Regions from separate parts of the Streptomyces sp. NC-S4 genome, predicted to be linked through region 1. Evidence: riboswitches for the same ligand, from Rfam matches in the RefSeq annotation. Region 1 holds a riboswitch; each other region holds the start of a gene.

What was found. Region 1 has a riboswitch for cobalamin ahead of ACXNSR_RS25740 (ribonucleoside-diphosphate reductase subunit alpha). Riboswitches for the same ligand answer to the same signal wherever they lie in the genome.
Region 2: another riboswitch for cobalamin. It lies ahead of metE (5-methyltetrahydropteroyltriglutamate--homocysteine S-methyltransferase); the one in region 1 lies ahead of ACXNSR_RS25740 (ribonucleoside-diphosphate reductase subunit alpha).
Region 3: another riboswitch for cobalamin. It lies ahead of ACXNSR_RS35720 (prenyltransferase/squalene oxidase repeat-containing protein); the one in region 1 lies ahead of ACXNSR_RS25740 (ribonucleoside-diphosphate reductase subunit alpha).
Region 4: another riboswitch for cobalamin. It lies ahead of ACXNSR_RS36530 (CoA-acylating methylmalonate-semialdehyde dehydrogenase); the one in region 1 lies ahead of ACXNSR_RS25740 (ribonucleoside-diphosphate reductase subunit alpha).

The regions. Positions count from the first base shown of each region.
Region 1 is NZ_CM135937.1:5,677,266-5,684,342, reverse strand. Features, by position in the region: gene ACXNSR_RS25760 (carbon starvation CstA family protein) at 84-2,306, shown strand; gene ACXNSR_RS25755 (YbdD/YjiX family protein) at 2,303-2,500, shown strand; gene ACXNSR_RS25750 (Uma2 family endonuclease) at 2,552-3,136, opposite strand; gene ACXNSR_RS25745 (GNAT family N-acetyltransferase) at 3,214-3,711, shown strand; cobalamin riboswitch at 3,763-3,884, shown strand; gene ACXNSR_RS25740 (ribonucleoside-diphosphate reductase subunit alpha) at 4,028-6,415, shown strand; gene ACXNSR_RS25735 (ribonucleotide-diphosphate reductase subunit beta) at 6,415-7,077, shown strand, end outside.
Region 2 is NZ_CM135937.1:1,629,103-1,636,179, reverse strand. Features, by position in the region: gene ACXNSR_RS06765 (acyl carrier protein) at 80-331, opposite strand; gene ACXNSR_RS06760 (SchA/CurD-like domain-containing protein) at 345-1,514, opposite strand; gene ACXNSR_RS06755 (FAD-dependent oxidoreductase) at 1,616-3,349, shown strand; gene ACXNSR_RS06750 (hypothetical protein) at 3,450-4,016, opposite strand; cobalamin riboswitch at 4,232-4,460, shown strand; gene metE (5-methyltetrahydropteroyltriglutamate--homocysteine S-methyltransferase) at 4,641-6,956, shown strand; gene ACXNSR_RS06740 (TetR/AcrR family transcriptional regulator) at 6,953-7,077, opposite strand, start outside.
Region 3 is NZ_CM135937.1:7,984,656-7,991,732, reverse strand. Features, by position in the region: gene ACXNSR_RS35740 (hemerythrin domain-containing protein) at 122-589, shown strand; gene ACXNSR_RS35735 (ATP-binding protein) at 608-1,003, opposite strand; partial or broken gene ACXNSR_RS35730 (PP2C family protein-serine/threonine phosphatase) at 1,116-2,309, opposite strand; gene ACXNSR_RS35725 (protealysin inhibitor emfourin) at 2,584-2,850, shown strand; gene ACXNSR_RS35720 (prenyltransferase/squalene oxidase repeat-containing protein) at 3,110-4,522, opposite strand; cobalamin riboswitch at 4,639-4,766, opposite strand; gene ACXNSR_RS35715 (prenyltransferase/squalene oxidase repeat-containing protein) at 5,138-7,077, shown strand, end outside.
Region 4 is NZ_CM135937.1:8,164,095-8,171,171, forward strand. Features, by position in the region: gene ACXNSR_RS36505 (response regulator transcription factor) at 1-444, opposite strand, end outside; gene ACXNSR_RS36510 (enoyl-CoA hydratase) at 597-1,370, opposite strand; gene mmsB (3-hydroxyisobutyrate dehydrogenase) at 1,367-2,269, opposite strand; gene ACXNSR_RS36520 (enoyl-CoA hydratase/isomerase family protein) at 2,266-3,363, opposite strand; gene ACXNSR_RS36525 (acyl-CoA dehydrogenase family protein) at 3,360-4,514, opposite strand; gene ACXNSR_RS36530 (CoA-acylating methylmalonate-semialdehyde dehydrogenase) at 4,511-6,010, opposite strand; cobalamin riboswitch at 6,216-6,386, opposite strand; gene ACXNSR_RS36535 (short-chain fatty acyl-CoA regulator family protein) at 6,488-7,077, opposite strand, start outside.

The DNA of each region.
Region 1 (7,077 bases):
ATGCGGACGGGGTCTTACGTTTACCAGGCAATCCCCCGTAGATTCCGCCTGCTTACGCAGATGATCGACGAGGGGACGAGGTCATGCCTGAACGGGAAGCAACAGGGACAGAACGGGACGCGGCGAGTCCGGGCGGCACGCCCGGCTCGCCCTCCCCCAGGTCCATCGCCGCGTGGGTGCTCGTCGGACTCGTCGGCGCCATCGGCTGGGGCGTGCTGGCGCTCTCGCGCGGCGAGGAGATCTCCGCCGCCTGGCTGCTCGCCGCGGCACTGGGCTCGTACGCGATCGCCTACCGCTTCTACGCACGCTTCATCGCGGACCGCGTACTGAAGGTGGACGCCACCCGGGCCACCCCCGCCGAACGCCTCGACAACGGTGTCGACTTCCACCCCACCGACCGCCGGGTGCTCTTCGGCCACCACTTCGCGGCCGTGGCGGGCGCCGGCCCGCTCGTCGGACCCGTGCTCGCCGCGCAGATGGGCTATCTGCCGGGCACCATCTGGATCGTCGCAGGCGTCATCTTCGCCGGGGCCGTCCAGGACATGGTCACGCTGTTCTTCTCCACCCGCCGCGACGGACGTTCGCTCGGCCAGATGGCCCGGGACGAGATCGGCCCCGTCGGCGGGGCCGCCGCCCTGGTCGCCGTGTTCGCCATCATGATCATCCTGTTGGCGGTGCTGGCCCTGGTCATCGTCAACGCCCTGGCGCACTCGCCCTGGGGCGTCTTCTCCATCGGCATGACCATCCCGATCGCCGTCTTCATGGGCTTCTACCTGCGCGTGCTGCGGCCGGGCCGGGTCACCGAGGTCTCCGTGATCGGTGTCGCGCTGCTGCTGCTCGCCATCGTCGCGGGCGGCTGGGTCGCCGAGTCCTCCTTCGCCGGCACCTTCACCCTGGAGAAGGAGACCCTGGTCATCTGGATGGTGGTGTACGGCTTCCTGGCATCGGTGCTGCCGGTGTGGATGCTGCTCGCGCCCCGCGACTACCTCTCCACCTTCATGAAGGTCGGCACGATCGCGCTCCTCGCGCTCGGCGTGGTCATCGCGATGCCCACCCTGAAGATGCCCTCGGTCACCGACTTCGCGGCGAGGGGCGACGGACCGGTCTTCGCCGGGTCGATGTTCCCCTTCGTCTTCATCACGATCGCCTGTGGCGCGCTCTCCGGCTTCCACGCCCTGGTCTCCTCGGGAACCACCCCGAAGATGATCCAGAAGGAGACCCAGGTCCGCATGATCGGCTACGGCGCCATGCTGACCGAGTCCTTCGTCGCCGTGATGGCGATCATCGCGGCCTGCATCATCGAGCCCGGCCTCTTCTTCGCGGTCAACTCCCCCGGCGGGGTCATCGGCACCACGGTCGAGTCCGCCTCCCAGGCGGTGACGAACTTCGGCTTCGCCATCTCGCCCGAGGCGCTCGCCCAGGCCGCCAAGGACGTCGAGGAAGCCAGCCTGCTGTCCCGGACGGGCGGTGCGCCGACCTTCGCACTCGGAATGTCGGAGATCTTCTCCGCCGTGGTCGGCGGCGCCGGCATGAAGGCCTTCTGGTACCACTTCGCGATCATGTTCGAGGCGCTCTTCATCCTGACGACGCTGGACGCGGGCACCCGCGTGGGCCGGTTCATGCTGCAGGACACCCTCGGCAACGTGCACAAGTCCTTCAAGGACGTCAGCTGGAAGCCCGGCGTGTGGTTCGCGAGCGCGATCGTCGTCGGCGGCTGGGGCTACTTCCTGTGGGTCGGCATCAAGGACCCGCTGGGCGGCATCAACCAGCTCTTCCCGCTCTTCGGCATCGCGAACCAGCTGCTCGCCGCGGTCGCGCTGGCCGTCTGCACCACGCTGCTGGTCAAGTCCGGCCGGCTCAAGTGGGCCTGGGTGACGGGCGTTCCGCTCGTCTGGGACGCCACGGTGACCCTCACCGCGAGCTACCAGAAGATCTTCTCCGAGGACGTGAAGGTCGGCTTCTTCGCCCAGCGCGACAAGTACCAGGCCGGGATCGACGCCGACAAGGTGCTGCCGCCCGCCAAGAACATGGACGACATGCACACCGTGGTCACCAATGCCACGGTCGACGGCGTGCTGTGCGCCTTCTTCGCCCTGCTGATCATCGTGGTCCTCGCGGACGCGGCCCGGACCTGCCTCAAGGCCGTCCGCGACCCCGGGTCGGCGACCCTCTCCGAGACCCCGTGGACCAAGTCGGAGATCGTCGCCCCGGCCGGGCTGATCGCGACCGCCGAGGAGCGGGCGGAACTCGCCGCGGCGGGCCCGGAGGCGGGCGGCGGCGAGCACGTCAAGGAGCCGGTGGCGTGAGCACCGTACGGAGCGTGCTGGCCAGGGCCCGGTTCTACGTACGGGAGTTCTCCGGGGAGGCCGCGTACGACCGCTACGTGGCCCACACCCGCTCCCACGACCCGGACGCGGAGGTCCTCACCCGCCGCGCCTTCGAACGCGCCCGTACGGACGCCCGCGAGGCGGACCCCCGCGAGGGCTTCCGCTGCTGCTGACAGGGACACAGGGCCCCGCCGTGCAAAAACGGCGGGGCTCTTCGGCGCTCCTCAGCGCACCCAGTCCTTGAGGGGCTCGGTCGGGAAGGAGAAGGCGACGGGGTCGGGCAACTCGACGTCCTTTCCGAAGGGGATGGTGCGCACCGTCTCGTACAGCTTCCCGTTGGGATCGCTGTGGACATGCACCAGGCAGTTGTCCCGGTCGATGAGGAGGTAGACGGGGATGCCGGTCGCCGCGTACGCGCGGGGCTTTGCCTTACGGTCGCGTTCATCGGTGTCGGAGTCGTACGACGTGACCTCGACGACCATCAGGACAGGAGCCGGGTCAGCCCACTCCCCTTGCCCTTCGAATGCGCCATCCGGGGCGAGGGACGCATCCGGGCGTGCCCGACCCGAACGGTACTGCTCGACCTTCAAGCCACGTTCCACGTGGAGCCAGACCTCGGGCCGGTGCTGCATGCAGATGCGGGACAGCCACACAACGATTCGGTCGTGATCTCCATCAGGCACCGCCTTGACCCCCAGCTTCCCGTCGATGAATTCCAACCGCAGCCCCTCCACCTCTCTGGCGCCTATACGCGCGAGGGTCTCGAACTCCTCGGTCAGCATGTGGGGGCGGTCGGCCATCACGGTCATGCCTCGCTCACCTTCCTCGACGGTGCTGTCTCCGACGATAGCGCCGCCCGCCGACACCGTCCCGCACACTCGACCGCATGGACATGGTGATCAGAACGGCGCTGCCCGCCGACTACGCGGAGCTGGGCGAGATCACGGCGCGGGCCTACCTCGCCGACGGGCATCTGGACTTCAACGAGGACGACGCCTACCTGAACGTGCTGCGCGACGTGGCCGGCCGGGCGGCCCTGGCCGAGGTGCTCGTCGCCGAGCGGGGCGGGCGGCTGCTCGGCGGTGTGACCTTCGCCGCTCCGGGCAGTCCGCTCGCCGACGTCGCGGGCCCCGACGAGGCGGAGTTCCGGATGCTCGCGGTGGCCCACGAGGCGCGCGGCCAGGGCGCCGGCGAGGCTCTGGTGCGGGCCTGCGTCGAGCGGGCGCGGGCCCGGGAGGGCGTGACCGGCCTGGTCCTCTCCACCCAGCGCAGCATGGCCGGAGCCCACCGGATCTACGCGCGGCTGGGCTTCGTACGCACTCCGGAGCGGGACTGGGCGCCGATCGAGGGCCTGACACTCCTCACTTACCGGCTCAAGCTGTAGCCACGCCGACACTACATGTGGGGGTTACCGCACAGGGCCGCCCCCACATGTATGCTCATGCCTGCTGTCGCCGCAGGGGAATCCGGTGCGAATCCGGAACTGTCCCGCAACGGTATGAAGTGTCCGGCTACCGGACGCCAAGTCCGATGACCTGCCGACAGCGCGCCCGGCTCGACCGAACCGGGTGCCGATTCGTCCGGGCCTCGCGGTTGGGCCGGTGGACGCCATGCGGGGTACGCGTTCTCGTCGCGCCCGCGTGCGCCCGCCCGCGCCCCGCTCCGCCGATGACCGGGCCGAGCGAGGGAGAGCTCCCGCCGTGACCATCGCGCCTTCCGCACCGCGCGCCGAGTCCACTTCTGGCGACAACACCGAGGGCCCGGGGGCCACGCTGCTGCGTACCCTCACCGAACTTACGGCGGACCTCCCCGACACCGACCCCGGCCGGGTCGCGGCCTCCGCCCTGCGCGGCCGCAGCTCCGCCGCCGACGACGCCGAACTGCGCGGGCTGGCCACGGAGGCCGCCGCCGGTCTGATCTCCGAGGACCCGGCCTACTCCCGGCTCGCCGCCCGCCTGCTGACGCTGGCCGTGCGCGACGAGGCCGCGAGCCAGGGCTCCACCTCCTTCTCGGCCTCCGTCGAGGTCGGTCACCGCGAGGGCCTCATCGCCGACCGCACGGCCGAGTTCGTCGCCGCCCACGCGGCCCGGCTCGACTCGCTCGTCGAGCTGACCCTCGCCGAGGGCGCCGACGACCGCTTCGGTTTCTTCGGCCTGCGCACCCTGCACAGCCGCTACCTGCTGCGCCACCCGATCACCCGTCAGGTCATCGAGACCCCGCAGTACTTCATGCTGCGCGTGGCCTGCGGTCTGGCCGCCGACGAGAGCGTCCAGGCCGTGGAGGAAGTGGCCTCGCTGTACCGGCTGATGAGCCGCCTGGACTACCTGCCGTCCTCCCCCACGCTCTTCAACTCCGGCACCCGGCACCCGCAGATGTCCTCCTGCTACCTGCTGGACTCCCCGCTGGACGAGCTCGACTCGATCTACGACCGCTACCACCAGGTCGCGCGCCTGTCCAAGCACGCCGGCGGCATCGGCCTGTCGTACTCCCGCATCCGCGCCCGCGGTTCGCTGATCCGCGGCACCAACGGCCACTCCAACGGCATCGTGCCGTTCCTGAAGACCCTCGACGCCTCCGTCGCCGCCGTGAACCAGGGTGGCCGCCGCAAGGGCGCCGCCGCCGTCTACCTGGAGACCTGGCACGCGGACATCGAGGAGTTCCTGGAGCTCCGCGACAACACCGGTGAGGACCAGCGCCGCACCCACAACCTGAACCTCGCCCACTGGGTGCCGGACGAGTTCATGCGCCGCGTGAACGCCGACGGCGACTGGTCGCTGTTCTCCCCGGCCGACGTGCCCGAGCTGGTCGACCTGTGGGGCGACGAGTTCGACGCCGCCTACCGCAAGGCCGAGGCGGACGGCCTGGCCCGCAAGACCATGCCGGCCCGTGACCTGTACGGCCGGATGATGCGCACCCTCGCGCAGACCGGCCAGGGCTGGATGACCTTCAAGGACGCCTCCAACCGCACGGCGAACCAGACCGCCGAGCCGGGCACCGTCGTCCACTCCTCGAACCTGTGCACCGAGATCATCGAGGTCACCAACGACGGCGAGACGGCCGTCTGCAACCTCGGCTCGGTCAACCTGGGCGCCTTCGTGCTCACGGAGACGGGCGAGATCGACTGGGAGCGCCTCGACGAGACCGTCCGCACGGCCGTCACCTTCCTCGACCGCGTGGTGGACATCAACTTCTACCCGACCGAGCAGGCCGGCCGCTCCAACGCCCGCTGGCGCCCGGTGGGCCTGGGCGCGATGGGCCTCCAGGACGTCTTCTTCAAGCTGAAGCTGCCCTTCGACTCCCCCGAGGCGAAGGCGCTGTCCACCAAGCTCTCCGAGCGCATCATGCTGGCCGCGTACGAGGCCTCCTGCGACCTCGCCGAGCGCAGCGGCCCGCTGCCGGCCTGGGAGCAGACCCGTACCGCCCGCGGTGTCCTGCACCCGGACCACTACGACGTCGAGCTGAACTGGCCGGAGCGCTGGGAGGCGCTGCGCGCCCGCGTCGCCGAGACCGGCATGCGCAACTCCCTGCTCCTCGCCATCGCCCCGACCGCGACGATCGCCTCGATCGCCGGCGTGTACGAGTGCATCGAGCCGCAGGTCTCCAACCTGTTCAAGCGCGAGACCCTGTCGGGCGAGTTCCTCCAGGTGAACGGCTACCTGGTCGAGGAGCTCAAGCAGCTCGGCGTGTGGGACGCCCAGACCCGCGAGGCGCTGCGCGACTCCTCCGGCTCGGTCCAGGGCTTCGGCTGGATCCCGGCCGAGGTCCGTGAGCTGTACCGCACGGCGTGGGAGATCCCGCAGCGCGGTCTGATCGACATGGCGGCGGCCCGTACGCCGTTCCTGGACCAGTCGCAGTCGCTGAACCTGTTCCTGGAGACGCCCACCATCGGCAAGCTCAGCTCGATGTACGCGTACGCCTGGAAGCAGGGTCTGAAGACCACCTACTACCTGCGCTCGCGCCCGGCGACGAAGATCGCCCGCGCCGCGCAGGCCGCCACCGCCGCTCCGGTGGCGCTCCCGCAGGCCGTCGACGCCGATGCCCTGGCCTGCTCCCTTGAGAACCCCGAGTCCTGCGAGGCGTGCCAGTAATGAGCTCCACCGACAACAAGAACCTCCTGGACCCGGGCTTCGAGCTCACGCTCCGCCCGATGCGCTACCCGGACTTCTACGAGCGCTACCGGGACGCGATCAAGAACACCTGGACCGTCGAGGAGGTCGACCTCCACTCGGACGTCGCCGACCTCGCGAAGCTGACGCCCGCCGAGCAGCACATGATCGGCCGTCTGGTCGCGTTCTTCGCGACCGGCGACTCGATCGTCTCGAACAACCTGGTGCTGACGCTCTACAAGCACATCAACTCCCCGGAGGCGCGCCTGTACCTGTCGCGCCAGCTGTTCGAGGAGGCCGTGCACGTCCAGTTCTATCTGACGCTGCTCGACACCTACCTGCCCGACCCGGACGACCGCGCGGCCGCCTTCGACGCGGTCGAGGAGATCCCCTCCATCCGCGAGAAGGCGCAGTTCTGCTTCAAGTGGATGGACTCGGTCGAGAAGATCGAGCGCCTGGAGACGGCCGCCGACCGCCGCCGCTTCCTGCTGAACCTGATCTGCTTCGCGGCGTGCATCGAGGGCCTGTTCTTCTACGGCGCCTTCGCGTACGTGTACTGGTTCCGCTCGCGCGGTCTGCTGCACGGCCTGGCCACCGGCACCAACTGGGTGTTCCGTGACGAGACCATGCACATGAACTTCGCC
Region 2 (7,077 bases), 4.0 Mb from region 1:
GCCGGCATAGGGCCCCGCACGCCTCGAGACCGGCACGAAGCCGGTCTCGAGGGCGTCCGCGGTGTCCCGGGCGTCGGCGTCAGGCCGCCAGGGCGCTGTTGACGAGGTCGAGGAACTCGCGCGGCGACTTGCACCGGTCCGCGTCGGCGGGCAGCGGCCGGCTGTGCCGGTTCTCCAGCTCGCCGACGATGCCGAGGAGTCCCAGGGAGTCGAGCCCCCACTCGTCGAAGCCCGAGTCGGGGCGGCTCGCCATGTCCGCGGGGTCGACGGTGACGCCGGCACCCTTCTTCATCAGGGCGGCCAGTTCTTCCATGGTCAGTCGAGCGGTCATGACGGACAACTCCTCAGTCTTGGGCCGGCGCACGCCGGTCGGTGATCAGGCGCATTTCGGAGCGCGCGAGGAAGCGTGAGATCTCCTGGTCGGTGCTGGGGACGCCGTCCTTGGCGCTGTCGAGCAGCCGGGCGAGCACGGCCGCCTTGTGGCCGCCCTCGACGCCGAGGGCCAGTGCGGGCCGTGCGTCGAGCGGGCCGCGCAGGTCGAGGAGGCGTACGACGATGTCGTCGCGCTGGAAGATGGTGCTGCCCTCGATGGGGCTCGTCGGATCGTCCACGGCCGCCTCGTCCTGCCCGGCGAGCAGCCGGGCGAGCGCCGTGCCGCACCCGTCCTTCGCGGGGTAGAAGAGGGCGTGCCGCCCGACGTCCGCGGACTCGCGGCCGCCGGCCGCCACATGGTGCACCGCGGGGAGGGCCGCCCGGGTGAAGAACATCCGGGCCGATCCGGGGTCGCTGAGGTCCCGGTCCTGCTCCAGGTACGGGTTGATGGCCTCCTCCAGTGCCCGTACCTCGGGCTGCTGGGACACGTGGCGCAGGGCCGCGAGGAGGTCGCCCTCGACCTCGACCGCCCGGACGACGCGGTTGCCGTGCATGAACAGCGACGTGCGGCGCAGCCGCGTGCTCTCGTCCACCCGGGCCTGCGGGGACGTGTACCCGGCCAGGAGTTCCGCCACCACCGGCTCGCTGCCGGGCTTCACGGTGAAGGTGAGCGCGTGGCGGACCACGCCGTCGCCACGCCGCGGCGCGACCTGGAGGCCGCCCCGGGCCCGGTCCGCCGCCTCCGGTGAAGAGGCGGCGGAGGGCGGGCCGGTGGGGGAGTGGGAGCCGGTGCCCGGCCCCTTTCCGATCTCCCGCAGCACGCTGAAGCGCAGCGAGCGGGTGTCGCGCACGCAGCTGTGGAGCGGCTGCACCGACGCGACGTGTTCCTCGCTGTTGATCCAGGCCAAGAACCGAGGTGCGCTCTCCCATTCGCTGGTGATGAGCCACTGGGACGGGTTCTCGATCGACTGGCACAGCTCGTCGCTGATGTGTCCGGGGACGGAGGACACCTGCTTCTGAAGATGTTCGTACACCTCGAGGAACTGGTTCTGCGCTCCGTCGTACAGATCCAGCAGCAGAACGACCCGAAGTCTCGAGCCGTCGAAGGCGGACTGGGATATCCGTTCCGACAAGGTTGTCATCGTTCACACTCCTTCGAGACCACACGGTCGCCACGGGCGGCGCCACCCGAACCGATCGTTGTCCCGTAATCCCTGCGGCGCGAGAGGAGAGAACCAAGCGGGTGAACGAGCGAGGGAACCGGCCTCCTACAGGGCATGGAAGAGCCATGAAGGAAAACGTCGACCACCACGTCCCGGTCCTCATCGTGGGCGGCTCGCTGGTGGGTCTGTGCACCTCGCTCTTCCTCGGCCGGCATGGCATCCCGCACATGGTGGTCGAGAAGCACGCGGGTACCTCGATGCACCCACGCGGACGCGGTATCAACGTACGGACGATGGAACTGTTCCGGGTCGCCCGTGTCGAGGACCGGATCCGCGAGGCCGCGTCGGTCCTGGCGGACAACCACGGCATCATGCAGGGTGGCTCGCTGACCGGTGACGACCAGGAGTGGCTCTTCGAGGAAATCGACCCGGGTGGCGCGCTCGCGCGCTTCAGTCCGGCGGCATGGTGCCTGTGCAGCCAGAACGACATCGAGCCGGTCCTGATGTCCGTGACCCCCACGCTCGGGGCCGACCTGCGGTTCTCCACCGAACTCCTCTCCTTCGACCAGGACCCCGGCGGGGTCACCGCGATCGTGAAGAACCGGGAGACCGGGGAACACAGCACGGTGCGCGCGGACTACCTCGTCGCCGCCGACGGGCCGCGCAGCCCCGTGCGGGAGGCGCTCCGGATCGGCCAGAGCGGCTCCGGGGACCTGTTCCACAACGTGAGCATCACCTTCCGGTCGCGGATGCTGCCCCATGTGGTCGGCGACCGGCGTTTCATCGTGTGCTACCTGACCAAGCCCGATGCCGACGGGGCCCTGCTGCCGGTCGACAACGGCGAGCGGTGGGTCTTCCACGCGCCCTGGCACCCGGACCGGGGCGAGACGCTGGAGGACTTCACCGACGAGCGCTGCGTGGAGCACATCCGCCGGGCCGTCGGCTCGCCCGACCTGGACGTCGAGGTCACCGGGAAGGCCCCGTGGCACGCCGCCGAGCGGGTCGCCGAGCGGTACGCGGCCGGCCGGGTCTTCCTGGCCGGAGACTCCGCCCACGAGATGTCCCCCACCGGGGCGTTCGGCTCGAACACCGGTATCCAGGACGCCCACAACATCGCCTGGAAGCTCGCGATGGTGCTGGACGGTTCGGCCGGGCCGGGGCTGCTGCAGACCTACGAGGCCGAGCGGTTGCCGGTGGCCAGGGCCACGAGCGAGCGCGCATCTGCGCGGTCGGCGGAGCACAGCCACCCGGGGTACGAGCCCGACCCCGAGCCCGCGTCCGCGTCCGCACCGGCCTCCGGGTCCGCGGCCGGGCCGCACTCCGGGCCCGGCGGCCGCCAGGGCGGGGTCCTCTCCGTGGCCATGGGCTACCGCTACAACCGGGGCGCGGTGCTGGGGGCCGACCCGGACCAGCCCGTGGTGCCCGAACGGATGCGGCTCTGCGGCGATCCGGGCAGCCGCGCACCGCACATGTGGCTCTGCGGTCCGGGGGATCCGGAGCCGAAGTCCACCGTGGACCTCTACGAGCGTTCCTTCGTCCTGCTGTGCTCCGAGGGCAGGCCGTGGCGGGCCGCGGGGCGTTCCGTCGCCGAACAGCTGGGCCTGCCCCTGGACGTGTACGCGATCGGCACCGGCCCGGACGCCGACCTGATCCCGGCGAACGGCGGTGACTGGACCGAGGTGCACGGCACGACCGCCGAGGGCGCGATCCTCGTCCGCCCGGACGGCTTCGTGGCCTGGCGCTCGGCGCAGGCGGTGGCGGACCCGGCGGCGGTCCTCCACGAGGTCCTGACCACGCTGCTGGACCGGTCCTGATCCGACCGTTCCCGTTCCCGTTCCCGCGCCACCGAGGGCGCCGTCCGGCGGAGTGATCCGCGGGGCGGCGCCCGTCAGTTCGTGGCGACGGCGGACCGGGTCATCGCGGAGTCTTCGAGCCGAGGCCCCCGGGGGTCCTCGGAACCCAGTCGGGGGTCGCCGAGGCCTCCTTCGGGTCCGGCTCGCGCATGGCCACGCGCCAGCCTTCCTCTCCGGCCCTTCCGGTGAGCTGGACCGTGAACGACTTGGTCTGGCCCGTGTCGTGGAAGTACACGACGACGAGCTGCCGTACGGACCCCTCGTCGTAGAACTCCGCGGTCACCTTCCCCTTGGCGCCTTCGTGGAAGGCCCGGATCCAGTTCCGCGCGGTCCGCTCGACGTCCCCCTTCGCGTCATCGGGGTTGGCGGCGAGCGACTGCACCTCCTCGGCCTTGCCGTCGGCGAGCCGCCAGACCAGACTCTGGGTGATCTTGAGGGACTCGGAGGTGGGGTACCCGACCACGCCCAGCGGTTCGTGGTTCGCGTAGTCGGTCGCGTACCGCAGTGCCTCCTCGTCGGAGCCGCACGCGGTGAGGGCGCCGCATGCCAGCACTGACACCAGTGCGGCGCGCAGGACGCCGGGTGCCAGGGTGCGGACGCGGGCGGGGCGCGGGACCGGTCCAGCCATACTTCCTCGGTCTTCCGGTGGTCATCGAGCGATCTCGATGGAGTGAGCTGCAAGGTACTGCGCTGACCGGGGAGTTCGATCCGGTAAACGGACAAGAGGGACACAACTCGCTCCGCAGTGACGCAATTCACTTCATGGCCGGATTTCGACCCCGGTACGTCTCACTCCGCCATCCGGATGCCGGACAACTCCGCGCGCCGACGGGGAACGGCGTCTACTCTGGCCGGGCAGCTGGTTCGCCCCGTCCGCCAGGCGGGATGCGTCGTAAGAGGGAACCCGGTGGGAATCCGGGACTGCCCCGCAGCGGTGAGCGGGAACGACCGCCGTCATACGCACTGGGCCCGGACGGGTCTGGGAAGCGACGGCCAGTAGGAGTCTCGTACGGCATCCGTACGACGGGACGCGCCCGCGAGTCCGAAGACCTGCCCGTTGCCCGTGCGCGACCGATCGCGCACGGAAATCCCGGTGACCTCGTGGGCGGGTCGGCGACACATCAGGCGGACGACCGCGGGCACGTGCATCCGCACGCACCCGTACCCGGTCGTGATCCGCCCGGTCCGTCATCCCTTCGCGCCCTCGGTCCCTCACCGGGTCCACAGGAGAACGCTCGCGAAGGAGAGTTCCGTGACCGGCACGACCCCCGCCACCGGACGGCCCACCGAGGCCACCGTGTACGGCTACCCCCGCCAGGGCCAGAACCGCGAACTGAAGAAGTCCGTCGAGGGCTACTGGAAGGGCCGCACCACCGCCGACGCCCTCCGGGCGACCGCCCGCGACCTGCGCCGCACCAACTGGCGGCAGCAGGCCGACGCCGGCATCACCGAGGTGCCGACCGGCGACTTCTCGTACTACGACCACGTACTGGACACCAGCGTGATGGTCGGCGCCGTCCCCGAGCGGCACCGGGCCGCCGTCGCGGCCGACCCGCTCGACGGGTACTTCGCGATGGCGCGCGGCACCCAGGACGTCGCGCCGCTGGAGATGACCAAGTGGTTCGACACCAACTACCACTACCTCGTGCCGGAACTCGGCCCCGACACGGTCTTCACCGCCGACTCCACCCAGCAGGTCGCCCAGCTGACGGAGGCACTCGGGCTGGGGCACACCGCCCGCCCCGTCCTGGTCGGCCCCGTCACCTACCTGCTGCTGGCCAAGCCCGCCCCCGGCGTCGCCGCCGGCTTCGAACCGCTGGCCCTGCTCGACCGGCTGCTGCCCGTCTACGCGCAGGTCCTGGCCGACCTGCGCGCCGCCGGAGCCGAGTGGGTGCAACTGGACGAGCCCGCCCTGGTGCAGGACCGTACCCCGGCCGAGCTGGCCGCCACCGCCCGCGCCTACCGGGAGCTCGGCGGCCGGAGCGACCGGCCCAAGCTCCTCGTCGCCTCCTACTTCGACCGGCTCGGCGAGGCCCTGCCGGTGCTGGCCAAGGCCCCCGTCGAAGGGCTCGCCCTGGACTTCACCGAGGCCGCCGCCGCGAACCTCGACGACCTCGCCGCCGTCGGGGGCCTGCCCGGCAAGCGCCTCGTCGCCGGTGTCGTGGGCGGCCGCAACATCTGGATCAACGACTACGAGAAGTCCCTCGGCACCCTCGCCACCCTCCTGGGGCTCGCCGACCGGGTGGACGTCGCCGCCTCCTGCTCGCTGCTCCACGTGCCGCTGGACGCCACCGCCGAACGGGACATCGACCCGCAGGTGAGGCGCTGGCTCGCCTTCGCCCGCCAGAAGACCGTGGAGGTCGCCACGCTCGCCCGGGGCCTGGCCCGCGGCACGGACGCCATCGCCGCCGAACTCGCCGCCAACCGGGCCGACCTGGCCTCCCGCGCCGGCTCCGCCCTCACCCACGATCCGGCGGTCCGGGCCCGCACCGCCGCCGTCACCGACGCGGACGGGCGGCGCGACCGGCCGTACGCGGAGCGGGCCGCCGCCCAGCGGGCGCACCTGGGGCTCCCGCTGCTTCCGACGACCACGATCGGATCCTTCCCGCAGACCACCGAACTGCGCACGGCCCGCGCCGACCTGCGGGCCGGGCGCATCGACACCGCCGGCTACGAGGACCGCATCCGGGCCGAGATCCGGGAGGTCCTGGCCTTCCAGGAGAAGGCCGGCATCGACGTCCTCGTACACGGCGAGCCCGAACGCAACGACATGGTGCAGTACTTCGCCGAGCAGCTCACCGGCTACCTGGCCACCCGGCACGGCTGGGTCCAGTCCTACGGCACCCGCTACGTCCGCCCGCCCGTCCTGGCCGGCGACATCTCCCGCCCGGACCCGATGACCGTGCGCTGGACCACGTACGCGCAGTCGCAGACGGCCAAGCCGGTCAAGGGCATGCTGACCGGCCCCGTCACCATGCTCGCCTGGTCCTTCGTCCGCGACGACCAGCCCCTCGGCGACACCGCCCGCCAGGTGGCGCTCGCCCTGCGCGACGAGGTGGGCGACCTGGAGGCGGCCGGTACCGCGGTCATCCAGGTCGACGAGCCCGCCCTGCGCGAGACCCTCCCGCTGCGGGCCGCCGACCACGCCGGCTACCTCGCCTGGGCCACCGAGTCCTTCCGGCTCACCACCGCCGGAGTCCGCGCGGACACCCAGATCCACACGCACATGTGCTATGCCGAGTTCGGCGACATCGTGGAAGCCATCGAGGACCTCGACGCCGACGTGATCAGCCTGGAGGCCGCCCGTTCCCACATGCAGGTCGCCGGTGAGCTCGCGGGCGCCGGCTACCCGCGCGAGGTCGGCCCCGGTGTCTGGGACATCCACTCGCCGCGGATCCCCTCCGTGGCCGAGGCGGCGGCCCTGCTGCGGAAGGGACTGGGGGCCATCCCGGCGGAGCGGCTGTGGGTCAATCCCGACTGCGGCCTGAAGACCCGGGGCTGGCCCGAGACCAGGGCCTCCCTGGAGAACCTGGTCGAGGCGGCCCGGCAGGTGCGCGCCGAGAACTAGGCCGAGGACCGGGGCGCGTCCGCGGACGCGCCCCGGTCCTCGCCGACGAGGCCCGCCACGTGGTCGGTGATCACATCGAGGATGTCCGACGAGATCCTGGCGTCGCCGAGGACGAGGTGGT
Region 3 (7,077 bases), 2.3 Mb from region 1:
GGCTCAGGAGGGGTCGCTCGAACGGGGCATCCCGCCCGGAGAACCGTGTCGCCACCACCCCTCCGGGTACAGGGGGTCAGGGCGATCGGCCTCGTGCCCATGGACGGACGAAGGAGACCCGGTGGACGGGATCGTGCTGCTCAAGGAAGACCACAAGACGGTCGAGAAGCTGTTCAAGCAGTTCGAGAAGGCCGGCGACGCCGCGCACGCCACGAAGCGGAAGATCGCCGACCAGGTCATCGAGGAACTCACCACGCACACGTGGATCGAGGAGAAGGTCTTCTACCCCGCTGCCCGAGAGGCCGACCCCGACACCAAGGACCACGTTCTCGAAAGCATCGAAGAACACCATGTCGTGCTGTGGATGCTCTCCGAACTCAAGGACCTCGACCCGAAGGACGAACGGTTCGACGCCAAGATGACGGTCCTCATGGAAAACGTCCGCCACCACGTCGAGGAGGAGGAGAAGGAGTGGTTCCCGGACGTCCGCAAGGCCATGGGCCGCAACCGCCTCACCGAACTCGGCGAGGAAATGGAGGCGGCGAAGAAGACCGCCCCGACCGATCCCCTGGCCGTCCCGAGCGCGTAAACGCGTAAAGCGGAACCCTTACCACGGGGCGCGGGCGCAGATGGTCTTTCCGCCGTCGGGGGTGGGGTCGATGTGCACGTCGGTGGTCAGGTGATTGATCAGTTGCCATCCCCAGCCACCGGTTCCGTCGGTGTGGGGCGGGCGCGGCTCGGGCGGGTGGGGGCTGGTGTCGGTGACGCAGATGTCGATGTGATCACCGTGCAGTTCGAGGTGGAGCGATGCGGGCCCGAAGGTGTGGCGCATGGCGTTGGCAACCAGCTCGCCGACGACCAGGAGCACGGCGTCGCCGTTCCCGGGCCCGGTGGGCGGCCGCACGCGGGCGGCGTGATGGAGGAAGGCGCGGGTCGCGTCGCGCGCCGACACCGTGGGCTGCCCTCGGCGGGGCAGGAACCGGTCGAGGACGGTTTCACCCATTCCTCCTCCTCCCGTCGTGCTCCTACAAGGCACCTGCCCGGTCCGGGAAGGAGAAATCAGCCGAACGCCTCGCGGCAGGTCGGTTTCCGTCGCACGCGGGCAGGGCGGCGGCTCAGGGGTTCGCACGCCGGCGTCCGGACGGGGGGCCGTACCAGTCCAGGCACAGGACGGTGGCGTCGTCCCTCAGCGGCCGGCCGTCGTAGGCATCGGTGACCGCGGCGACCAGAGTGCGCACGACCTCGCGCGGATGCTCGGCCGCCGTACTGCGGATGAGGCCGGGCAGGTCGACCGATTCGGCCTGGCGTTCCTGCATTCCGTCCGTGTAGAGCACGAGGCGGTCACCGGGGCGCAGGTCGAGTTCCTGGACCTGGTAGGGGCCCTGGTGGGGGATGCCGAAGGGCATGTTCACAGCCAGGTGCAGTTCATCGACCGCGCCGTCGCGCAGCCGCAGGGGCCAGGGGTGGCCGGCGTTGACGAGCCGGGCGCCGGTGCCGTCCAGGGCGATGCGCAGCAGCTGGCCGGTGGCGAAGGTGTGCCGGCCGTGGTCGAGGAGGGCCTGGTGCGTCTGGCGAGCTTGTTCGGCGAGGTCCGCTGCGGCGCGGCGGGCGCCGCGGGAAGCGTTGACCAGGAGCGTGGCCATGAGCGAGGCATTGACGTCGTGGCCCATGGCGTCGGTGATGGACAGGTGCAGGGTGTCGTGGCCGAGGCTGTAGTCATAGGTATCCCCGGCGATGTCGGAGGCCGGGACGAGGGCTCCGGCGAGAGCGAACTCGGCGGCATCGCAGGAGGGGGCCGAGGGCAGGAGCTGGCGCTGGATCTCCGCGGCGAGGCTGACCGAGTCGGTGCGGTTGCCCTAGTGGTAGAGGTCGGTGAAACGGCGGTCGGTGACGATGACGTACGCCAGCGCGTGCGCGGCCTCTTCGATCTGGTCCAGCACGTCCGGCGTGACGTGGGAGAGGAACAGCTCCAGGACGCCGATGACGTCGCCGCGGTTGGTGACGGGGACGAGCACCCGCTGTCCTTGCTCGCCCTCCGGTGCCAGCACCGGCTTCTGGGTCCGCAGGACCTCGTCGTAGACACCGTGGCCGGCGAGGGAGACCTGCGCGGCACGCTCCTCCTGGTACGTGGCCACCGTGTCGTGGACGCGCAGGAGGCGTCGGCCGACGACATCGACGAACAGGAACGACACGTACCGCGCGCCGAACCGGTCACTCAGATTGCGCGCGACCACGTCGAGGGAGTTCACCGGGGCGGCGGCGCCCGCCTCAGCCAGTACCTCGGCCAGCCCGATCCGATCTCGCGCCACATCACCCTCCGCGTCCCCTGCCACAAGACAATTTGCACCCTTTTACCCCTTCAAGTCCACCTCCGGCGTGACGGACCCGCATCGGCCGACACCGCGGGTGCAGCAGGGCCGCTTTCGGACATCTTGCCGATCGATGCGCGTGCGGAGGCGCGTGTGCGGCTTTCGCGGGCAGACGAACGCTGACCACAGCCATGCACCGCCTCCGGGATCGTCTCCGGCCCAACGGCCGAACGACCGAACGGGCGGGCGGTGCTCTCTCCAAGGAGGTCTCATCATGCTGATCACCGTCACACGCACGGGCGGGTTCGCGGGCAGGGAGCGGACCGCGTCCGTCGAAACGGAGTGCCGCGCGGACGGGCCCGAGCTGGAGCGGCTGGCAGAGCTCGCGCTCAGCGGTGAGGGCCCGGCAGGGCAGCACCCCGTTCCCGACGGCTTCAGCTACTCCGTCAGCGTCGACGGCAAGCTGATGGAACTGCAGGATCCGTACCTCACCGAGGACCAGCGGCAGCTGATCGACGCCGTTCTGGGCGCTGCCGCCTGAGCAGCCCGCCCACCCGGCCCCGGTCGGGCGTTGCCGTACCTGCCCGACCGCGGCCGGTACGGCAACGGCGGACCGTCCCGCCGTACCGCTCAGGGTCCGACCACCGCGCGCCGCCCCCGCGCCACGGCCAGCGCGCGCTCCACAGCCCGGTGAGCGAAGCGGCGCTGCGGCTCAGGCACCGATCCCGGCCCGGGACAGGCCCACATCAGCGGGCGCGGCCACGGGCTCGAAGGTCCGCAGCCCCACCGGTGTTCGGTGGTCAGGCGCCCCAGCGCAGGGCGATGGTGTCGCCCACGTTGATGACCTTGTTGCGGACCGCGCCGGCGAACGCGGAGCCGTCGACGCTGACCTTCCAGGTGTTGGAGCCACTGTTGGCCTTGCCGCCCACGGCGGTGACGGTGCCCGTGCCCGACGAGGGGGTCACGCTCGTGACGCAGCCGGCCGGGGTCGCCCCGGTGGTGGCCGCGTTCAGGACGTCGCCGAGGGTGGTGGTCGTACCGGTCGGGGTGAAGGCCACCGAGCAGACCTTGAGGTTCCCGGCCCCGTCGTCGACGGTCAGCGCCAGCTTGGTGGCCGTACCCGCGGTGAAGGTCGGCTGGGCGACCCACTGCGGGGCGCCGGGGGTGACCGGGACGGGCGGGGCCGTGGTGAAGCCGCCGCCCGCGACGGCGCGCAGGGCGTCGATGGAGGAGTAGGCGGAGGGGACGGTGTCGGAGGGCTTGTACTTGAAGCCGCCCGCCGGGTTGTACTGGTTGGCTATCAGGAAGTCGACCGGGGTCTTCCCGGTGGCCGTGAGGAAGTCGCCGGTCTGCGGGTTGAAGCCGCAGGCGTTCAGGCCCGCGACACCCCAGCCGTTGGAGCTGGTGTTGACCCCGTAGAGGGAGTTGAAGGCACCGGTGGAGGGGGCCAGCGTGCTCTTGAGGAAGTTCTTCGCCCGGACGACGTCCGTGTCGGTGTTGGGGACGCCGGAGACGCACAGGGCCGCCATGGCCGCCCCGGTCATGTCGACGTCGCTCGCGGAGTTGAGGACGGTCGGGTTGCCCTCGGCCTTCTGGAAGGTCCAGCCGCCGTCCACGTGCTGGTTGGCGCGGATCCGGGTGACGATCGAGTCGGTGAGCGCCTGCGGGATGCGGGCGCCGCCGGCCTGCGTCCTGGCGCCGCCGAGCGAAAGGGCCGCGAAGACCGTGCCGTTGAAGTTGCCGGAGGTGCCGAAGTAGCCCGCCTCCGCCGTCTGCCAGTAGGAGTAGACGTTCGCCACGAGGTTGCGGGAGGCGGAGACGCGGGCCGGGTCGATGCCGGCGGCGTACGCGTTCAGGACGCCGCGCTCGTAGTCGGTGACCACCGGGGAGGCGGACGGCCAGCCCGCCGCCTGGATCAGGTTGCGGTAGACGGTGCGGGCGTTCTTCGTCGTGTCGCCACCGGGGTAGACGTCCACGACGGCCGTACCGGTCGCGGCGAAGGCGCTGAACGCCCACTCGTTGGAAAGGCCCGCACCGGCGTACGAACCGTCCGCCGCCTGAAGGGACTTGAGGTAGGCGACGCCGTTGGTCTTCGAGGTGGCGAGCTGCGCGGGCGACGAGGTCGCGGACGCGGGCAGCGCGGTGAGGGCGAACGCGCCGAGCGCGGCGGGCACCGCGAGCGCGAGCCGGCGGGAGGTACGGGGACGGGACATGGCCTGCTCCTGGAATCGGCGGACGCCGACCGCTGCCGACGCCCCGATCACCGTGCGGAGGCACGGCCGGGCATGCCGGAGGGCCGCCGTCCGGAACGCGTGGTACGGCTTCCTGTGCTGCATCGCCGTATGGGCATTCGGGCTCGGGGACGGCCCCGCCGTCCCACACCGCTGCGCGTCAGCTCCGGCTTCCCACCGGATTCCCCCATCTGGCAGCCCTGGACGCTACCCGAGTGATCAAGGGTCCGCCAGCCGGGCGGGAGCGGTCCGGCGGGACCCGTCCGGAGCGTGTCCCCTGAGACGCAGGCCACCTTGACGCTGTCTTTATCGGCGTGTTCCACTCCGACTGATAAGCACTCAACTCCAGGGGAAGCCGGTCTGATTCCGGCGCTGACCCGCAACCGTAGGCCCGGTCCCACCGGGCGAGCCGGAATGCCTGGAGCCAGGTTTTTGCAGCGAGAAACGCCGTCGCGGACTACGGCGTGGTTCGAAGGCTTCCTCCGCGCTCAGCGTTCTGCGCCGCGCCCGGCGCTCCGTGCCCGGCGGCCCGCGCCCTGCGCGTACGGGGAGCCCTTTGCCACGCACTGGTCCGCCCGGCCGACACGAGGGGCCGTGGTGGGGACCGCAGAGCGAGCAGAGCGACGCACGAGGCGGAAGAGGCGGGTGTCGCTGCTGTCGGCGGCGCTGCTGACCTTCGGCACCGGCGTGGCCTTCGGCACCGGTACGACGTCCGCGGCGGCCGACCCGATCGAGGGGTGCACGGCCACCACCGGCGCCATCGTCGCCGTCGACTTCGGCCCGTTCGGCGGGAAGGTCGAGCGGGGCTGCGACACCAGCCCCACCACGGGCTACGAGTTGCTCAGCGCCGGCGGTTTCACCACGGAGGGCACCCAGCACGACGGCCCCGGCTTCATATGCCGCATCGGCAGCGGATCCTTCAACTCCGGTACCCAGTACCCCACGGCGGACAAGGAGAAGTGCGTCCTGACCCCGCAGGCGACCGCGTACTGGTCGTACTGGACCGCGTCCCCCGGCCAGAAGAGCTGGACCTACAGCTCGCTGGGCGCGATGGCCCGGATCCCGAGGGCCGGTGACGTGGACGCCTGGGTGTTCGGCAGCACGGACATCGGCGGCACCTCGGGCAAGCCCGCCTTCTCCCCCGACGACGTGCGCGCCGCGGGCGGCAAGCCCGACCCGGACCCGACGGGTCCGCCCCCCGTGCCGCCGGGCACCGTCGACGTGGCCGCCGCCACCCGCTGGATCACCGGGAGGCTGACCGACGGCGAGCGGGTCGTGGACGAGGGCGCCACCACCCCGAACTACCTGCTCACCACGGAGGCCGTGTACGCCCTGGCCGGCGCCGACCCCAAGAGCCCGGCGGCCCGCAAGGCCGCCGACTTCCTGGCCACGCCCGCGCACACGGACGCGTACGCCTATCCGGCCGGCAAGGCCGGGATCCCCGACGCGACCGCCGCCGCGCGACTCGCGCTGGTCGCCGAGGCCACGGGCAGGGATCCCCGTGCCTTCGGCGGGCACGACCTGCTCGGCGACCTGCTCAAGTACGTCTGCCCGAGGGACATCGGCGACGGCGAGACGATCGAAGGCTGCCTCACCAAGGGCGACTTCCGCACCACCGGCCAGTCCGATGCCCAGGCCATGGCCGTCATCGCCCTGCTGAACGGCGGCGTGACGCCTCCCGCCGACGCCGTGAAGCGGCTGACCGCCCTCCAGTGCGAGGACGGCGGGTTCACCAGCATCCTCATCCGCGCCGGCGGATGGTGCGACAGCGACGCGAACGCCACCGCGCTGATCACCCTGGCCCTCAAGCGGGCCGGAGGCCACGACGCCGTCGTCGAAAAGGCCCGCGCCCACCTGCGGAAGTCCCAGCTGCCCACCGGTGCCTGGCCCGCCGCCGCCTACATGACCACCGGCAACGCGGCGTCCACCGGCTGGGCGGCCCAGGCCATGCGCGCCCTCGGCGACACCCCGTACGCGGACGCGGGCCTGTTCTGGCTTTCCAAGCAGCAGCTCCCGGGCGGGGCCTTCGGCTTCGAAGAGGGCCTGACCGAGCCGCAGTTGTACCCGACCGCCCCCGCCGTCGTCGCGGCCGCGAAGAGCGACCTGGTGAAGCTGACCACCAAGAAGGCGGACCCGCCCACGCCGCCGACCACTCCTTCGCCCCCGACCACGCCTTCGCCTCCCACCACTCCCCCGGGCGACGGACCGGACCTGAAGAAGGGCATCGCGTACCTCACCGACACCACCCGTCTGATCCAGGGCCGCTACTACGAGAACGCCCCCGGCAGCGGCTTCGCCGACTACGGCATGACCATCGACGGGGCCTACGCCCTGGCCGCCACCGGCGAGAACAACGCCGCGCTGCGCAACATCGTCGACTTCCTCGACAAGGGCGGCAAGGACGGCAAGGGCCGCGGCGTCCACGACTGGACCCTGATCGGCACCAAGTACGCCGGCGGCGGGTACATCGGCAAGACCGCCCTGCTCGCCGAGGCGGTGGGCCGCGATCCGCGCGCCTTCGGCGGCCAGGACCTGAT
Region 4 (7,077 bases), 2.5 Mb from region 1:
GCGCACGGTGCGGCTGACCGGGTCCACACTGAGCCGGCCGCCGTTCCCGGGCGGCGGTCCGGGCGGGCCCGCCGCCCGGCGCAGTACGGTCTTGACCCGGGCGACCAGCTCGCGAGGCGAGAACGGCTTCGTCAGGTAGTCGTCCGCGCCGAGTTCGAGGCCGAGGATCCGGTCGGCCTCCTCACCACGGGCGGTGACCAGCAGGACCGGTGTCCAGTCACCGGCGTCCCGCAGGGCGCGGCAGAAGGCGATGCCGTCCATACCGGGCAGGCCGATGTCCAGGACGATCGCCACCGGACGCATGCGCCGCGCGGCCGCGAGACCGGCGGCGCCGTCGGCCTCGACGTGGACACCGAAGCCTTCCCGGGTCAGATAGAGGCGCTGCACGTCGGAGATGTGGCGCTCGTCCTCGACGATCAGCACGAGGCCCCTGGACTCCGTCATCACTGCCCTTCAGCCGCGGTTGGCAGCACCGATGCTAACCGCGCCGCTCCGCCCTTCCGGCGGGCGCGCCGCCATCCGTACATTCCCCGAACAATGCGCCGACCGTGCTCCGGGTACGGCGCGTGCGCGCCTTGCCCGGAGCACGCGCCGCCTCAGCCGTGGCCGAAGCGGGGCGGGCGCTTGTCCACGAAGGCGGACATGCCCTCCTTCTGGTCGGCCGTGGCGAAGACCGCGTGGAACAGCCGGCGCTCGAAGCGGACGCCCTCGGTGAGCGTGGTCTCGAAGGCCCGGTTCACGGCCTCCTTGGCCATCATCGCGACCGGCTTCGACATCCCGGCGACGGTCTCGGCGACCGCGAGGGCCTCGGACAGCAGCTCGTCGGCCGGGACGATCCGGGACACCAGACCCGCCCGTTCGGCCTCGACCGCGTCCATGGTGCGGCCCGTCAGGCACAGTTCCATGGCCTTGGCCTTGCCGACGGCCCGGGTGAGCCGCTGGGATCCGCCGATCCCCGGGATCACCCCGAGCTTGATCTCGGGCTGCCCGAACTTCGCGGTGTCCGCGGCGAGCAGGATGTCGCACATCATGGCGAGCTCGCAGCCGCCGCCCAGGGCGTAGCCCGAGACCGCCGCGAGGGTGGGCGTACGCACCTGGCCGAGCCGGTCCCACGCCGTGAACCAGTCCGAGAGGTACATGTCCATGTAGGTGCGCGGCCGCATCTCCTTGATGTCGGCGCCCGCCGCGAAGGCCTTCGCGGAGCCGGTCACGACGATGCAGCCGACCTCCGGGTCCCGGTCCAGTTCCTCCGCGGCGGCCACCACCTCGGTCATGACCCGGAGGTTGAGGGCGTTGAGGGCCTCCGGCCGGTCGAGGGTGAGGACGGCCACCCGCCCCTTGCGCTCCAGCAGGATGGTTTTGTAGGTCATGCGGGTGTTCCGTTCCGGGGTCGCAGGGTGTGGACGATCGCCGAGAAGTCGAGGCCGGCGCCCTCGCCGGCGGCGAAGTCGGCGTACAGCTCGGCGGCCTTCAGTCCCAGTGGCGCCGCCACCCCGCCGGCCCGCAGGGCGTTCGCCGCCAGGGCGAGGTCCTTGGCCATGAGGGGCGCGGCGAAGCCGGGAACGTAGTCACGATTGGCGGGGCTGCCCGGGACCGGTCCGGGCACCGGGCAGTTGACGGTCAGGGCCCAGCACTGGCCGGAGGCGGTGGAGGCCACGTCGTAGAGCGCCTGGTGGTCCAGGCCGAGGCTCTCGGCGAGGACGAAGGCCTCGCTCACCCCGATCATCGAGACGGCGAGGATCATGTTGTTGCAGATCTTCGCCGCCTGTCCGGCGCCCGCCGTCCCGCAGTGCACGGCCTTCTTGCCCATCGCGCCGAGCACCGGCTCGGCCGCCGCGAACTCCTCGGCGCCGCCGCCCGCCATGAAGGTGAGGCTCGCCGCCTCCGCGCCGACCACCCCGCCCGAGACGGGCGCGTCCAGGGACCGGTGACCGGCCGCCCCGGCGGCCTCGTGGGCCGCCCGCGCGTCGGCCACGTCGATGGTCGAGCAGTCGACGAACAGGGTGCCGGGCCGCGCGGCGGCCAGCAGCCCGCCCTCCCCGTACAGGGCGAGGACGTGTCCGCCCGCCGGGAGCATGGTGATCACCACATCGGCCTCGGCGGCCGCCGCGGCGGCCGACACGGCCGGCTCCACCCCCGTCGCGGCGGCGGTGGCCAGCAGCTCCGGCACCAGGTCGAAGCCGAGGACGCGATGTCCTGCCTTCACCAGGTTGGCCGCCATCGGGCCGCCCATGCGGCCCAGTCCGACGAACGCCACGGTCCTGCTCACCAGGGCACCTCCTGAGTCGAATCCGTCCGGGACAGCTGCAGTTCGCGCGCGCCGAGCGGGGCGAAGAACCGTTCCACGTCCGCCGGACCCACCTCCGCGAGGGAGGGCGGCGACCACCGCGGGCTGCGGTCCTTGTCGATGACCTGCGCGCGGATCCCCTCCACCAGGTCGGGGGAGGACAGCGCCGCGCAGGAGATCCGGTACTCCTGCTCCAGGGCCCGCTCCAGCGGGCCGAGCACGCGCACCCGGCGCAGGGCGGCCAGGGTCACCTTCAGCGCCGTGGGCGACTTGGTCCGCAGCGTGGCGGCGGCCTCCTTCGCCGCCGGGGCGCCGCTGTCGAGCAGGCGCTCCACGATCTCCTCCACCGTGTCCGCCGCGTAGCAGTGGTCGATCCATGCGCGGTCGGCGTCGAGCCCGCCGGCGGGCGCCGGACCGACGTACCGTTCCAGCACCTCGTGCACGGAGGCCCCCGCCAGGTCCGCGGCCAGCCGCGGCAGCAGTTCCGAGGGCACGAAATGGTCGGCGAGCCCGCACAGCAGCGCGTCCGCCGCCCCGGCCTGCGCCCCCGTCAGGGCCAGATGGGTGCCCAGTTCGCCGGGAGCGAGCGCCAGCAGGTACGTGCCGCCGACGTCGGGGACGAAGCCGATGCCGGTCTCGGGCATGGCCACGCGGGAGCGTTCCGTGACGATCCGTACGGTGCCGTGGGCCGAGATTCCGACGCCGCCGCCCATGACGATGCCGTCCATGAGGGCGACGTACGGCTTGGGGTAGCGGGCGATGCGGGCGTTGAGCCGGTACTCGTCGCGCCAGAAGCCGGCCGAGGCCGTACCGCCCGTGCGGGCGTCCTCGTGGATCGCGCGGATGTCGCCGCCCGCGCACAGGCCGCGCTCACCGGCGCCCGCGATGACGACGGCCGAGACGTCCGGGTCGTCCTGCCAGCCGGCGAGCGCCTCGTCGATGCGCAGCACCATGGCGTGGGTGAGGGCGTTCAGGGCCCTGGGGCGGTTGAGGGTGATGTATCCGGTGCGGCCCTCGGTCCGCAGGAGCACGTGGTCCCGGTCGTGGCCGTCGTCCCCGGTGGATCCGTGGTTCATCGCAGGGCCTCCGTGAGCCCGCGGGCGACGATGATGCGCATGACCTCGTTGGTGCCTTCCAGGATCTGGTGGACCCGAAGGTCGCGGACGATCTTCTCGATGCCGTACTCGCTCAGATAGCCGTAGCCCCCGTGGAGCTGCAGGGCCCGGTCGGCCACCGCGTAGCCGGTGTCCGTGGCGAACCGCTTGGCCATCGCGCACAGCTGCGGAGCCAGCGGGTCGCCCCGGTCCAGCGCGTCGGCCGCCTGGCGGACCAGGGCGCGGGCCGCGGCCAGCTCGGTGGCCATGTCGGCGAGCCGGAACTGCAGGGCCTGGGCGTCCAGCAGCCGGGCCCCGAACGCCTCCCGGTCGGCCAGGTACGCGAGGCTGCGGTCCAGCGCGCTCTGCGCACCGCCCAGCGAGCAGGCGGCGATGCCGAGGCGGCCGCCGTTGAGGCCGTTCATGGCGATCCGGAAGCCGTCGCCCTCGGCGCCGAGCCGCCGGCCGGCGGGGACGCAGACCCCGTCGAGGACCACCTGGCGGGTGGGCTGGGCGTTCCAGCCCATCTTCCGCTCGTTCGGGCCGAAGGAGACCCCCGCGTCCGCGCGTTCGACGACGAACGCGGAGATGCCGCCCGGGCCCTCCTCGCCGGTGCGCGCCATGACGATGTAGACCTCGGCGGCGCCGGCGCCGGAGATGAACTGCTTGACCCCGGTCAGGACGTAGCCGTCGTGCGTGCGCTCGGCCCGGGTGCGCAACCGGGCCGCGTCGGATCCGGCGCCCGGTTCGGTGAGGCAGTAGCTGCCCAGCGACCGTGCGGAGCACAGATCGGGCAGCCAGCGGGCCCGCTGGTCCGCGTCCCCGTACCGGTCGATCATCCAGGCGACCATGTTGTGGATGGAGAGGTATCCGGCGATGGAGGGGCAGCCGGTGGCGAGGGTCTCGAAGACGAGGACGCCGTCGCCGCGGCCGAGACCGCTGCCGCCGTGTTCCTCGCGGACGTAGACGCCGCCGAGCCCGAGGTCCGCCGCCTTGCGGATCACGTCCAGCGGGAAGTGCTTGTCCTGGTCCCAGGTGACGGCGTACGGGCCGAGCTGCTCCTGGGCGAAGTCCAGGGTGACCTCGGCGAGGGCGAGCTGATCGGGGCTGAGGGTGAGGGTCACCGGGCTCATCCCATCGTCGGGATGGTGAAGCTCGCGCTCTCCTTGGCTCCGGAGGGCCAGCGCGAGGTGACGGTCTTGGTACGGGTGTAGAAGCGGATCGAGTCCGGGCCGTGCTGGTTCAGGTCGCCGAAGCCGGACCGCTTCCAGCCGCCGAAGGTGTGGTAGGCGACGGGGACGGGGATCGGCACGTTGACGCCGACCATGCCGGCGCCCACCCGGCGGGTGAAGTCGCGCGCCGTGTCGCCGTCGCGCGTGAAGATCGCGACGCCGTTGCCGTACGGGTGCTCGGTGGGCAGGCGCAGGGCCTCCTCGTAGTCGGCGGCCCGCACGACGGACAGCACCGGGCCGAAGATCTCTTCGCGGTAGATCCGCATCTGCGGGGTCACGCGGTCGAAGAGGGTGGGACCGGCGAAGAAGCCGTTCTCGTGTCCGGGCAGGGTGAACCCGCGGCCGTCCACGACGAGTTCGGCGCCCTCCGTGGCCCCGATGCCGACGTAGCGGTTCACCCGGTCGAGGGCCTCCCGGCCGACCAGCGGCCCGAAGTCGGCCTCGGGATCGTCGGAGCGGCCCACGCGCAGGGTGGCGATGCGCTCCGCCAGCTTGGCCACCAGGGCGTTCGCGGTCTCCTCGCCGACGGGGACGGCGACGGCGATGGCCATGCAGCGCTCGCCCGCGGAGCCGTAGCCGGCGCCGATGAGGGCTTCCACGGCCTGGTCGAGGTCGGCGTCGGGCATCACGATCATGTGGTTCTTGGCTCCGCCGAAGCACTGGGCGCGCTTGCCGTGGGCCGCGGCGGTGGCGTAGACGTGCGCGGCGATCGGGGTGGAGCCGACGAAGCCGAGGGCCTGCACGCGCGGGTCCTCGAGGAGGGTGTCGACGGCCTCCTTGCCGCCGTTGACCACATTGAGCACGCCGGGCGGCAGGCCGGCCTCCAGGAACAGTTCGGCGAGCCGCAGCGGTACGGAGGGGTCGCGCTCGGAGGGCTTCAGGACGAAGGAGTTGCCGCAGGCCAGGGCGGGCGCGGCCTGCCACAGGGGGATCATCGCGGGGAAGTTGAAGGGGGTGATCCCGGCGACCACGCCGAGCGGCGAGCGCAGGGAGTGCACGTCGATCCCGGCGCCCGCGTTGTCGGTGAACTCGCCCTTCAGCAGGTGCGGGACACCGGCGGCGAACTCGACCACCTCCAGCCCGCGTTGCAGGTCACCGTGGGCGTCGGCGACGGTCTTGCCGTGTTCGGAGGACAACAGCCGGGCGAGGGAGTCGCGTTCGCCCTCGACCAGCTGGAGGAAACGCAGCAGTACGCGCGAGCGGCGCTGCGGGTTCCACTGCCCCCAATCGGCCTGCGCCTCCTCGGCGTTCGCGATGGCGGCCTCGGTGTCGGCCCGCCCCGCGAGCGGGACGCGGGCCTGGACGGAGCCGGTGTTGGGGTCGTACACGTCGGTGAAGAGGCCGGAGGATCCGGTGGTGTGCTTGCCGCCGATGAAATGGGTGAGTTCACGGACCATGGGTGCCTGCTCTCGTCAGGTTGGATCCGGGGATGGCACGGCCGACCGGCGGGCGGCACCCGATCGGGTGCGCCGCAGGGGAAGGCCGTGGGACTGGGTCGAAAGGGACGACCTACGAGCGTGCGAACGTGTGCGCGCGCTCCGCCGGATCACCAGGGTCGTGGGTACAAACCGGTGCCATGCGTGTCTGCTCCATCCTCGTGGACAACACGGAACATCCGCGGCCGGTATCCTGACTCCCGGATCCCCGCGTGCTGCCCGCCTTCCCGACAGACCTCGTCAGTGGCGTGTGGACGGCAGCACACTCCCCGGTCACAGTGGCGGGACCGTGCCGGTTTCTCACCGGCTTCCCTGCACCGCGGACCTTGTGGCACGAACATATAGTTGGACGTCCTAGTAAGTCCAGGGCCGCCGCCGCGCGCCTTCCGTCCGGCCGCGCCGCCCGTCCGGTCGTGCCGTCCGTGGGCTGACGCCCGCTCAGCCCCGGGCCGGGACGTCGTTCCTGGTCACCGGGTACGGGACGAAGGTGCTGCTGTTCTCGTCGACGGCCAGCGCCCGCCCGAGCGGCGGCACGGCCCGCTGCGGACAGTCGAGCCGTTCGCACAGGCGGCAGCCCATGCCGATGGGGGTGGCGGCCGCCGCGTTGTCGAGGTCCAGCCCGTCGGCGTACACGAGCCGCGAGGCGTGCCGGATCTCGCAGCCGAGCCCGATCGCGAAGGTCTTGCCGGGCTCGCCCCAGCCGCCGCGGTGGCGGGTGACGGCCCGGGCGGTCCACAGGTACCGCTGCCCGTCGGGCATGGCGGCCACCTGGACGTGGATGCGGCCGGGCGCGGCGAACGCCTCGTACACGTTCCACAGCGGGCAGGTACCGCCCGCGCGGGAGAAGTGGAATCCGGTCGCCGACTGCCGCTTGGACATGTTCCCGGCCCGGTCCACCCGGACGAAGGAGAAGGGCACCCCGCGCAGCCTGGGCCGTTGCAGGGTGCTCAGCCGGTGGCAAACCGTCTCGTAGCCGATGCCGAAATGGTCGGTGAGCCGCTCGATGTCGTAGCGGAACTCCTCGGCGG